Regions from separate parts of the Metabacillus sp. 84 genome, predicted to be linked through region 2. Evidence: a T-box and tRNA genes for the amino acid it is inferred to sense, from the RefSeq annotation. Region 2 holds a T-box; the other holds one or more tRNA genes.
What was found. A T-box is a leader RNA that pairs with one kind of tRNA and senses whether it is charged. The one in region 2 lies ahead of ACQCV8_RS06435 (valine--tRNA ligase), so its partner is inferred to be a tRNA-Val.
Positions count from the first base shown of each region.

Region 1: it has a tRNA-Val gene. The T-box ahead of ACQCV8_RS06435 (valine--tRNA ligase) is inferred to sense a tRNA for this amino acid. The anticodon was not compared.

Region 1 is NZ_JBNILN010000018.1:26,176-31,704, forward strand. Features, by position in the region: gene metC (cystathionine beta-lyase) at 1-146, shown strand, start outside; gene ACQCV8_RS19055 (DUF3953 domain-containing protein) at 246-467, opposite strand; gene ACQCV8_RS19060 (hypothetical protein) at 508-738, opposite strand; gene ACQCV8_RS19065 (hypothetical protein) at 879-1,088, opposite strand; gene ACQCV8_RS19070 (MFS transporter) at 1,209-2,429, opposite strand; gene ACQCV8_RS19075 (hypothetical protein) at 2,638-3,177, opposite strand; gene ACQCV8_RS19080 (DsbA family oxidoreductase) at 3,201-3,836, opposite strand; tRNA gene ACQCV8_RS19085 (tRNA-Val) at 3,981-4,053, shown strand; gene ACQCV8_RS19090 (hypothetical protein) at 4,291-4,731, shown strand; gene ACQCV8_RS19095 (M14 family zinc carboxypeptidase) at 5,199-5,529, opposite strand, start outside.
Region 2 is NZ_JBNILN010000002.1:359,331-364,859, reverse strand. Features, by position in the region: gene ACQCV8_RS06435 (valine--tRNA ligase) at 1-2,030, opposite strand, end outside; T-box leader at 2,076-2,308, opposite strand; gene ACQCV8_RS06430 (hypothetical protein) at 2,469-2,660, shown strand; gene ysxE (spore coat protein YsxE) at 2,688-3,698, opposite strand; gene spoVID (stage VI sporulation protein D) at 3,813-4,841, opposite strand; gene hemL (glutamate-1-semialdehyde 2,1-aminomutase) at 5,265-5,529, opposite strand, start outside.

The sequences.
Region 1 (5,529 bases), on a different contig from region 2:
GAGAAGAACGCTATGCAAGAGGAATTACAGACGGCCTGCTGAGAGTCAGTGTAGGCCTGGAAAAAGCAGAGGATTTAATCATGGACTTTAAGGCAGCCCTTGACCAGCTTCCAAAGACGAAGCCGCTGCAGTATGCAAGGTTATAAGTGAGGTTTTTAAGCATCAAATTCAGAAGGGTCTGCTGTAAAAACAATAGCTTGAGAGGGAGGGGATTGGCATAAAGTCGATCCCCTAACTGCTCAGGATCAAAAATAACTGGCTTGGACCAACACCCCAAAAACAAAGAGTGATACGGCAAAAAGCACAACGGCCATTGGGATCCTTTTGCTTTTGTACTCTCTAAGTCCCATCACAATTAAAAGCAGACCCATTAGGAGCATGGAAAGATCCAAAAGGGCAAAATCATCAGATAAGAAAATATATACACTTAGAACCAGGATAAGGAGCGACAGGAGCACCTGGAACATTTTTAATATAGCGGTTCAATCCCTTCTTTTTTTGATGAAATTATCCGATATACACTTGAAACGATGAAAGGATGATAAAGGCAGAAGCACAGAGCTGGATATACCCCAATACTTTTTTCTCCTGATTGATGTCTTCGAATGCCCTTGTAAGGAGAAAGGCTCCCAAAGAGAAAATCATCATCCCTTGAAAAGCAAAATTCTGCGATAGAAGATTATACGCAGCAAGCAGGAGTGTCAGAGCAAAGAAAAACCACTTAAGGATACTGAACACGATTTTATCCCTCCATATTTTTCTAAATTATAGCATGTGAGGGCTTTCCTGCTTAAAGATCCGTTAGCTGGAAGAGGATTTGAAGTCAAAAAAAGTGCCGTTTCTTTTATGAGAAATCGGCACTTTGTGAAGTTTGCACGTTATCGTGATGCTTTTGGGGGCTGGCATACATCGCACTTACGCTGGTTGTTGTTCTTGAATTTGGTAAAGGTTTTTTCAAATTGGCTGCCGCATGCACATTGGAATAGCAGCTTTTGAGAGAAACCATGATATTCCGCAGTCAGAAGCTTGCTTTCAGAATTTTTCCTTACAAATTCGCTGATTGTGCCAATCGTCCATCGTTTGTTCATTCGCATACACCTCTATAATTATTCGAAATGCGAAGATTTTTCTTTGCATCCGTTTGTTTAACATTGAGTGGTTTAGTATAACACGGTGTATGTCTGAATGAAATAGGGAACCATTTGAATTTAGTTTGCCCCTTCTTCTGCAGCATACATTGCTTTTGTGGCCGCAGAGGGCGGCTTCATCACTGCTGCCAGAAGAAGAATGGAAAGAAGAATCATTGCGGCGGCTCCCGAGACGATCACAGCCCTAAGCGGAAACCAGTCCCCGGAAATTCCGATCCCAAGAACACAAACGATTTGAAAAAGGGAAATTAACAATCCAAGTGCACTCCCCACTCGTCCCATTATGTCCGATGGCACGTGGTTTTGATAAAATGTCCAGATTCCGGTGTTTGCAAAAGCCATAGAAAAAGCAAGAATGAAAAAACCTGCGGCAGCCCATAAAAAGGAGGAGGAAAGGGAGTAGATGAAATAGCCTCCCGCAATCAGCATGCCACCCCAGCCAATCAATGCTGATGGCTGCAATCTGTTCACAGCTAATCTATTGATAACGGATCCCGTAAGCAATCCTATACCTGAGATGCTTACAAGCATGCCATAGGCGCTTTCGGAAAGCCCTAATATTTCCTGAGAAAATACGGCTTCCTGAGAGTCGAGAGCGGCTGCCATCATCATGAGTCCGCTGTACAGGAGATAAACAGCCATCACACTGCGCGCTGATTTCATATACCTCATCACCATTCTCCAGTCACTGGCCAAAACAGCTAACGAGAAATTTTTCCCTGGAGGATGTGCCTTCATTTCCAAGCTTGGCAAGAAAAAAAGCAGCAAACCCGATAGGGAAAACGATAAAGCGTTCGCAGCAAAGGCAAGCTCCGGCTTTCCAGCCATAAACAGCAGTCCCGCAAGAGCCGGACCCAATATGAAAGAACCGGACCAGGCAAGACTTTTGTAAGAGTTAAACACTTGCCTGCTTTCAGAAGGGATCAGCTTAACCGCGTAAGCAGACGCTGCCGGATCATAAAACGCATCCGCCATACAAATCACAAATACGAGCGCATAAATAACCGGAAGGGAAGGCGTGGTTAAAAGAAGCAGGACCAGAATCGCCCTGGCAAAGTCAAGTCCGATCATCAGATTTCTTTGAGAATAGCGGTCTATCAGGCTTCCAGCCCAAAACGAGGTCATCATGCCGGCTAGCGGACGAATGATGTACAGCCCGGCAACCGCTGCAGCCGAATCGGTCATTTGATAGACCAGCAAATTTAAAGGAATAAAATAAATCCAGTCACCAAGATTAGAGATTCCGGTGGAGCTTAAGAGAATGGCTGCTTTTCTGTTCATCAGAATCCCCCTAAATCGATATTTTATCCACTTTATACCAAGAGACCTGTGGAGGCAAGGGAAATTGTGAAATTTTAAGGAAAGAAAAAGGGAGAAAGAGCCGATGGGATCCATCAGCTCTTTCTCCTGTTCTTAATCACCCAGAATTCAGGAGGCCACAGGCATGCATTAAAAAGAAAAGGACCTCCGCAAAGAAGTCCGTTTCATTCTATGAGAGTTCCATAAAGTCGATGACGTCTCCGCCATCAAATCCTGCAGCCAATATGACTCCATCCGGAAATAGACCGGCATTGAGCTTAACATATTCCTTCACATAACTAATCACCAAAACTGTGCCAAGGAATAAGCCGGCAGGCAAATGATCCTCTAAAATCTGATAAATCGGTGCAAATACCGGGAGATATTGTTCCACAGATAACGGGGCGTAATCCTTTGAAAAAGCCCAGTCGCCTTCTTCATCCCATTCCTCTGCACCCGTTATGTAAAAGCTTATTGTATCGTCTGTCTCATACAATGCAAAGTGCATTGCCTCGATTTCAGCCGGAGGCTTTTTCTGTTGAAGCAGCTCTGTAAGCCATGTTTCAAACTCACGGTAGCTTGATTCGTAATGTTTTTTCATTTCCTGTATGTGCTCTTTTATGCCAAGCTTCCCTGCGCGATCTAAAGTCCATTGCTTTCCGTCATCCAGTCCGTGAACCTGTTCGATCGCATCATAAATGGCATCCGTAAAGGCTTCCGTCTTTGCCATGATTGATTCACTCCCTCTTTATTTCAGCAGCCTTCTGGTCCGCAGGCATTCCCTGGATTCGCTGCGCCGCCAGCCTGTTCTTCGATAGCCTGTTCGATCGCTTCCTTAGAATGAAGTCCCTGAAGCCTTTGATTTCCGATAATGAAAGTAGGTACCGCTTGGATCTCAGCTGATCGCGCATGATTCAGCGCTTCCTTGTGGTCTTGAACATACGTCCCGCCTGTAATTGCATCCTGAAATGCTGCCTCGTTTAACCCAAGCTCACGAGCGATCCCGGTCAGAATATTCATATCTCCAATATTTAAGCCTTCCTGCCAATAGGCCTTATATACTGCATCTACATAAGCGAGTCCCTCTCCGTGCTCCTTGGCAAACTGGTAGCCTTGATGGGCAAGATGTGTATGCGGAACCGGGTCCAGCTCCATCGGCAGCTCCATCTCAACACCAAAGCGCTTAGCTAGAGGCTGTACCGACTGCTGATAAGCCTGCTGAATGTAATCGCTTTTTGGAGACATCGCTTCCATTGGATATGGACGGAGCTCAAAAGGCATAAACTCCACTTCTGCATCCTTTCCCTCCACAGCCTGCTTGAGCGGGGTATCGCCTATAAAACAGAAAGGGCATACAAAATCAGAAAACACCTGAATTTTAACCGTCATTATTGATTCCTCCTCCCAATTGATAGACCTATTGTAGCAAAAGCAGCGAAGAAACACGATTTAAATGAATAACTTGTTGACAGACAAACGGAGTGGAAATATAATAGAGAAAGTCAGCTGAAAGAGGCTGTCATTACATATTGCGATTCCTTAGCTCAGCTGGGAGAGCGCTACCTTGACAGGGTAGAGGTCGCTGGTTCGAACCCAGTAGGAATCATACGTTGAAAGAGTTGCCTTTTGTGGCAGCTCTTTTTTTATGCAGCTAAACTTAATTCGGCCAATCCATCTATTGAAAAATCAAAGTATACGAAGATCTTCACCGTAATAAGCGTTCAATAAGTAGACAAAACCCTGCTATTTTCTCAATTTTAAATAAATAGGCAAATTTCGTTTATTTTTGTAAAAAAGTGGAGTAGTATTCAGTGTGTACCTACGATACTAAAGGAGGAACAACATGAAAAACAAATTTACAGCATTTATTGCTTCCGGGATGTTGCTTTCAGGATTGGCTCTTCCTTGGTCCGCAAGTGCAAATGAAGTCCAAAAGCCTGTTCAGCCGGCGGTTAAAGGTGTTTATTCAGATGAATGGGTGGATGCCGGGATTGAGAGAAGAAGTACGAAGTTTGAAAAATACTCAGCGGGCGCAGTCATTCAAACGCTTGGATTTGCTTTGAGTGTTCCTACAGCCAGCGTGAGCAACTATTTAGCCGGTCTCGTCAATATGGTCGTCTTAGGTGAATACAAAGTCGTTTACTTAAAGGATCATAAGTCTTTCAGAATGGCAGGGGCGACGCTTCAGGTAAAGCATGAGATTGAAGTGTACTCAGACAGCCACTATCAAAATAAAATCGGCGAGTATGAAATGATCACGAATGATACGGGCGGACCTAAATAAATGAACGGGAAGAGACTGGAGTGAACTCCAGTCTCTTGTTCTATTAAATGGAAATGAAAGAGAAAAGTAATCTTGGATGTAGATGCAAAATGAGCAGGATGATTGAGCGGATTGGGAGAGAATATTTTCGGTCTTTTTAGTCATTATTTTAAGCAAGTTTTGTTGCCTGGAAGCCGCTTTGGGTGTGCAAGCCACCCGTAATGGTCCTGAGTTGAGCAATTACATGGTTTCAGTTGGCTTTTTGGCTGGCCAAGGGGGCAATTGAATCATATCGACCGAGATTGTATTTTATCGACCTAATTTCGGCCGATATCGGCCGAAATTATTTTTTATCGGCCGAAATTTTATTAAATCGACCGTACTTAACCACATATCGACTATTCGTCAAATTTCGCGGCGGCCAGGAAAGCCCGGCCTTATTTTCTCCTCAGAAACGAAAAAGAGCATCGGAACCGATGCTCTTTTTCCTATTGATTATGAAAGACGGCATTTGAGATGAGTCTGAACAAATAATCTGTATGGTTTCTAAAGCCAGCTTCTATTCCTATTAGAGTGACCTGCTTATCTTTTTCGTGCACAATAACCGGCTGACCTTTAGCTGCTGAACGGTCTTTCCAGTGGCCGGCCGTGAAAAAGCTGTCTTCATTGGCAAAGGAGGCGGCAATGGTTGTATTTTCAGTGCTGGAAAACCAAACTGGCCCATATACGAAGCCCTCATCATTCTTGCTGTAGCCAGCTGAGAGAGGCGTTGAATGATAATCCACTTTCACAATTCCATTGCTGCTGGAGAAGCCTTTG
Region 2 (5,529 bases):
ACATGCGCGAGGATCGACCGGGTTGTATGCTTTGCCGCTTCGTCTTCTCCGTATAATGGTATCTTCGCCATTTCAATGTACCAGTCACAGAAGTCATCCCAGATAAAGTTGTATAAAACACGGCCGACTTCACCAAATTCATACCGGTCAGCAAGCTTCGTCACCTGTTCTATCGTTTCATTCAAGCGAGTCAGAATCCATTCATCCGCCACTGATTTTTTGCCGGTCAAATCAATCTGATCATAAGCAAGCCCATCCATGTTCATTAGCGCAAAACGGGAAGCATTCCAGATTTTATTTGCAAAGTTCCAGGTAGACTCCACCTTTTCAAAGCTGAAACGCAGATCCTGCCCCGGTGAGCTTCCTGTCGCAAGGAAATAGCGAAGAGAGTCTGCCCCGTACTGGCCGATGACTTCCATCGGATCTACTCCATTGCCGAGGGATTTACTCATCTTTCTTCCCTGATCATCGCGCACAAGTCCGTGGATTAACACATCCTTGAACGGACGCTGTTCTGTAAATTCAAGGCCTTGGAAAATCATTCTGGAAACCCAGAAGAAAATAATATCGTAGCCTGTCACAAGGACATCCGTCGGATAGAAGCGCTGATAATCAATGGATTCTGTATCAGGCCAGCCCATCGTCGAAAACGGCCAGAGTGCCGAGCTGAACCATGTGTCCAGTACATCTTCATCCTGCTTCCAGTTTTCCGGGTCTATTGGAGGCTCATGTCCTACGTGAACTTCTCCTGTTTCATTGTGGTACCATGCAGGAATGCGGTGACCCCACCACAGCTGCCTGGAAATGCACCAGTCCCTGATGTTTTCCATCCAGTGCAGGTAGGTCTTCTCAAAGCGCTCGGGAACAAAATTCACTTTTTCCTCAGATGATTGCAGATCAACGGCTGCATCAGCGAGCGGCTGCATTTTCACAAACCATTGTGTGGACAAATAAGGCTCCACTACCGCCCCGCTTCGTTCACTATGGCCAACGGAATGCGGATGGTCTTCTACGCGGAAGAGGATCCCGTCTTCCTGCAGGTCCTTGACGATTTGCTTGCGGCAAGCGAACCGGTCCATGCCCTCGTATTTTCCGGCTTTATCATTCATTGTTCCATCTTCATTCATGACCAGGATCCTCGGCAGTTCATGACGATTTCCGATTTCAAAGTCATTTGGGTCATGAGCAGGGGTAATTTTAACAGCTCCGGATCCAAAATCCATATCGACATAATCATCGCCTACAATTGGAATCTCTCTTCCTGTGATTGGAAGAGTCACCATTTTGCCGATCAGATGCCTGTATCGCTCATCCTCAGGATGGACCGCAACAGCCGTATCCCCAAGCATGGTTTCCGGACGGGTTGTCGCAATCTCAATATGTCCTGAACCGTCTGTCAGCGGATAGCGCATGTGATAAAAGGCTCCCTGAACATCCTTGTAGATGACTTCAATATCGGACAGAGCGGTTTTCGTAGCGGGATCCCAGTTGATGATGTATTCGCCGCGGTAGATTAATCCCTTGTTATAGAGGGTTACAAATACCTCCCGAACCGCTTTTGACAGCCCTTCATCAAGGGTAAAGCGCTCACGTGAATAATCGAGCCCAAGCCCTAATTTAGACCACTGCTCACGGATATGGGAGGCGTATTCATCCTTCCACTTCCACGTTTCTTCCAAAAAGGCTTCACGGCCCAGCTCATAACGGGATTTTCCCTGCTCCTTAAGCTTTGCTTCCACCTTTGCCTGAGTTGCGATTCCTGCATGATCCATGCCGGGCAGCCATAGCACATCATAGCCCTGCATTCGCTTCATGCGGGTCAGGATATCCTGAAGCGTTGTATCCCATGCATGGCCCAAATGCAGCTTCCCCGTTACATTCGGCGGCGGAATCACAATGGTATATGGCTCTTTATCCTGATTGTTTTCGGCTTCAAAATACTTTCCTTCCAGCCAAAATTGATAGCGGTTTTGTTCTACAGCATTCGGATCATATTTAGTAGACAGGTTAGGCTGCTGATGATCGGTCATTTCCGGTTCCTCCTAAAAGTTGACAAAATAAAAACTCCTCCCATCCAAAAGGACGAAAGGAGCTGATTTCGCGGTACCACCTTTTTTCACGGGAAAACAAAGCCCTTTCCCATGCTCTTAAATGTTTTAACGGCCTCCGCCGGTCTTCCCTACTCATCTGTTCAGGAACACTGCTCAAGGGCGACTTCCAGATCCGCTTTCCTGAGAAATCTTTCAGCTGATGATTTCTCTCTCTTTAGGCGCGGGGTGCCTGTACTCTTCCCTATCCAAGCTTTTCATCATATCCTTTTATGCTTCTAGTCATAATAGTATTATATAAATGTTTTTTTCGTCAACATCTTCCCCGTTTTTTTATCATCTTATACGTCAAACAGGGCAGGCACAGGCGAGAAAATCGTTCATATGCTGATTATAACTCAAAGATGGAGGTGAATACCATTGCGAAAACGATTTAATTCATACACAGTTCCCCCCTGGGTAAAAGAGATTCGTGTCACTGCTGTCCAGTTTATTCTTCTGATCACCATCTTCCAGGGAATCAGAACCCTCATCTTTCCGACCGCTTTTGATATCATCCTCCTTGCAGCTCTGATTTTTCTTGCCTTATCCTTTCATCTTGGGTGGCTCTAGGCGCAAGAAAGAGGGGTTTCCCCCTCATCATGCCTGAGCCTCGGCATTTTTCTTATTTTCTGTATCGACGATTCTCATCACGAAGTATTCGTTGTTTTTGAAATACCAGTAGGCTTTGATCAAATCCTTGTTTTTTTGAAGCTGGGATGTACTCCTCCCATCCCGGTCAGGCGAGAGAACCGCGCGGTAAAGGGACTCAGGGTACGAAAGGTAGCTGATGAAAAGCGGCATTTCCTCCTTTGCAAAAGGAAAGTTCTTCTGATAGGTGTAGAACCAGTCCACGCACTCCTCACATCGGATTGGATAGGTGTAAAATGTCTTGTAATAGAATTGCAAAAGATCATTCATCGGAGGGGCCCGGTGCGCTTTTTCAAAATTGATCAAATAGCTTTTCTCGTTTGAATCATACACAACATGCTGGACGGACAGACTGCCGTGGATATAGGAGGTCCGGGCTGTATCATTTTCTTTCATTGACTCGTACCATTCCTCCAGTTTTTCAATTGCAAAATCGGTCGCTCTGGCTGTTTCTGTATAATACGTGAGAGCCTGCAGTTCAAATGGGGACAGATACCATTGCTTTTCGCACTTTTCTACGTATTGTTCATAGGCTTGCTTCTGTCCTTCCCATTGCTTTCTGGCTGTTTCATAGGTGGCTTTCATCTCCTCACCGGTTATTTTCACTTGCTTGACGGTTTGCCGGTGAAGTTTGGCGGCTTCTTTAAACAAATAGTCATGCCTTGCACTCCGTTCATCCGCTTGAGAATCGGGAAGCCATGGCATTAAATAGTAATAATTTTCACTTCCTGCTGTGACCAGATGCCCGTTTATGTTGCGGTAAATGGGCACTAAGCTCGTATAGCCCGCATCATAGACTGAACGGACCCTGTCTGCAAACCGGTCTGCTCTGGACGGCCTCAGTGTTTTCAAGGCAAATGTCCCCTGAGGAGAATACACTTTTACGAGCCTCGGACTATGCTGCTCGGCAAACTCCAGATTAACCTGGTATTGACTGAGTATCGCTTGAAAATCCTCCATTCGCTTTCCCCACTCGCCTATTTTAGTAGTGGCGCACGCCTGCTGCATCCAAAGCCGGGCAGCCCCTTCCATATGAAAAAAAAGCTGAGCAGCATCCTCAGCTTTTATTGCGTTTTACTTGCTGCCGGCATATTGAGGAATATAAAGCGTCTGCCCCTCGAAAACCTCTTTATCCTCCGGAAGATGGTTCACTCTGATCAGCTGCTGGGCCGAGCATTCATACTTTTCACAAATGCCGGCAATGGTATCGCCCTGCTGGACAATGCAGATTTTCAGCCTTGCCAGCTCTTCATCTTCTTCCCGGCCAAAAAGCTTGGTCAGAAGAAGCGAGTTCTCGCTTTTAGGGTCTGCAGCCTCCCGTGCTTCTTTCATCTCAGGACGATGCTCCGCTTGCTGCACCTGTTCTCCTTCCTCTTCAAAAAGGGGCTGGATTTCCTGATAGTCGTGGGTTTGCCTGCGGACTTCCACCTCAATCTCCGGATAATCGGATTCCTCATCCCTCGAAGAAACAGACGGATCCGCCTCATGCTCCATTACAGCTTGATCTTCTCCTCTAAAAGCATAAATTTCCTGGTAAGCCTGATCGTGTTCTTCTATCGGTTCCGCATCAGATGCATCTTCTCTTGACAAAGCTTCTGCTTCCTGGAATTCCACTGATTCTGCCTCTTGCTCCACCTCGTGGATTTCCTGGATGTCCGCTTCTTCATGCTCTCGGCTGTTTTCCGCAATGCCTGTAATAGACAAATCAGCATACAGCTTTAAGCATTTTGCTTCAGGGAGATCGTAGTCAAACGAATCGATCGACACAAACACTTCCTCAAGACGGTCAATTCTGTTTCTCGGGATCGTGATGTCAACCGGGAACCGGTGATGAATTTCGTTAGTCCCGTCTTCTCTTACCACTACTTCATTAACGAATCGGGCAGCAGAAAACTCAAAATCCTTTTCTTCTTGATCCGGATTCAGAACCGCACGGTATTCACCCGTAAGCTGAAGGGCTCCTCTTATAGAAACATACTGATCATGCTCTTCAATCACTATATTCGGATCCAGAGAAATCGATAGCAGTTCAAATACTTCCTGTCCTTTTTGAAACCATACAGACTCTTCAACAGAAAAGCGCAATGCTGCATCCTGTGACAAGCTGTTTCCTCCCTTCTTAAAACTGATCCATAGAATCATGACACTTCCAATTTATGAAGGGGGGGTGAAAAAAAGAACTGGAGAACGCGGCAGCAGGATCCTTAGGCAATTCCTCTGCTATAGGAGGATCCTGGAGCGCACTTGGATGAATCATTCATCTGGGTCCGGCTGTTTGCATGGGCTATTTGTCCACAAAAAAAAGCTCTATTAAACTAGCCGGTTGATTTCCGCTGCAGGCGTTCGCTTATCCAAGGGCGGGCGGTGAGCCTCCTCATCTTCGCGATTGCGGGGTCTCACCTGTCCCGCTGCTCTTGGCTCGGAGTTTCACGCCTTCCGCTCCAATCAACAGGTGTGAAAAATCAATTGTATGCTTTAACAAAGCCAAAAAATAAAAAGCTGTCCAGACATGCCGGACAGCTGATCTTAACGCAGTCTGCTGAACGCTTTTTCAGCTGCAGCAACCGTTTGTTGGATATCTTCATCAGAATGGGCAGTGGAAAGAAACAGCCCTTCAAATTGTGACGGAGGCAAAAAGACACCTTCATTGGCCATTTCTCTGTAATAGCCTGCGAAATAATCCAGATCCGATGATTTCGCTGTATCGTAATCCGTAACCGGCTCGTTCGTAAAGAAGATTCCGATCATGGAGCCGGCGCGGTTGATCGTATGCGGAACTTGATGTTTTTGA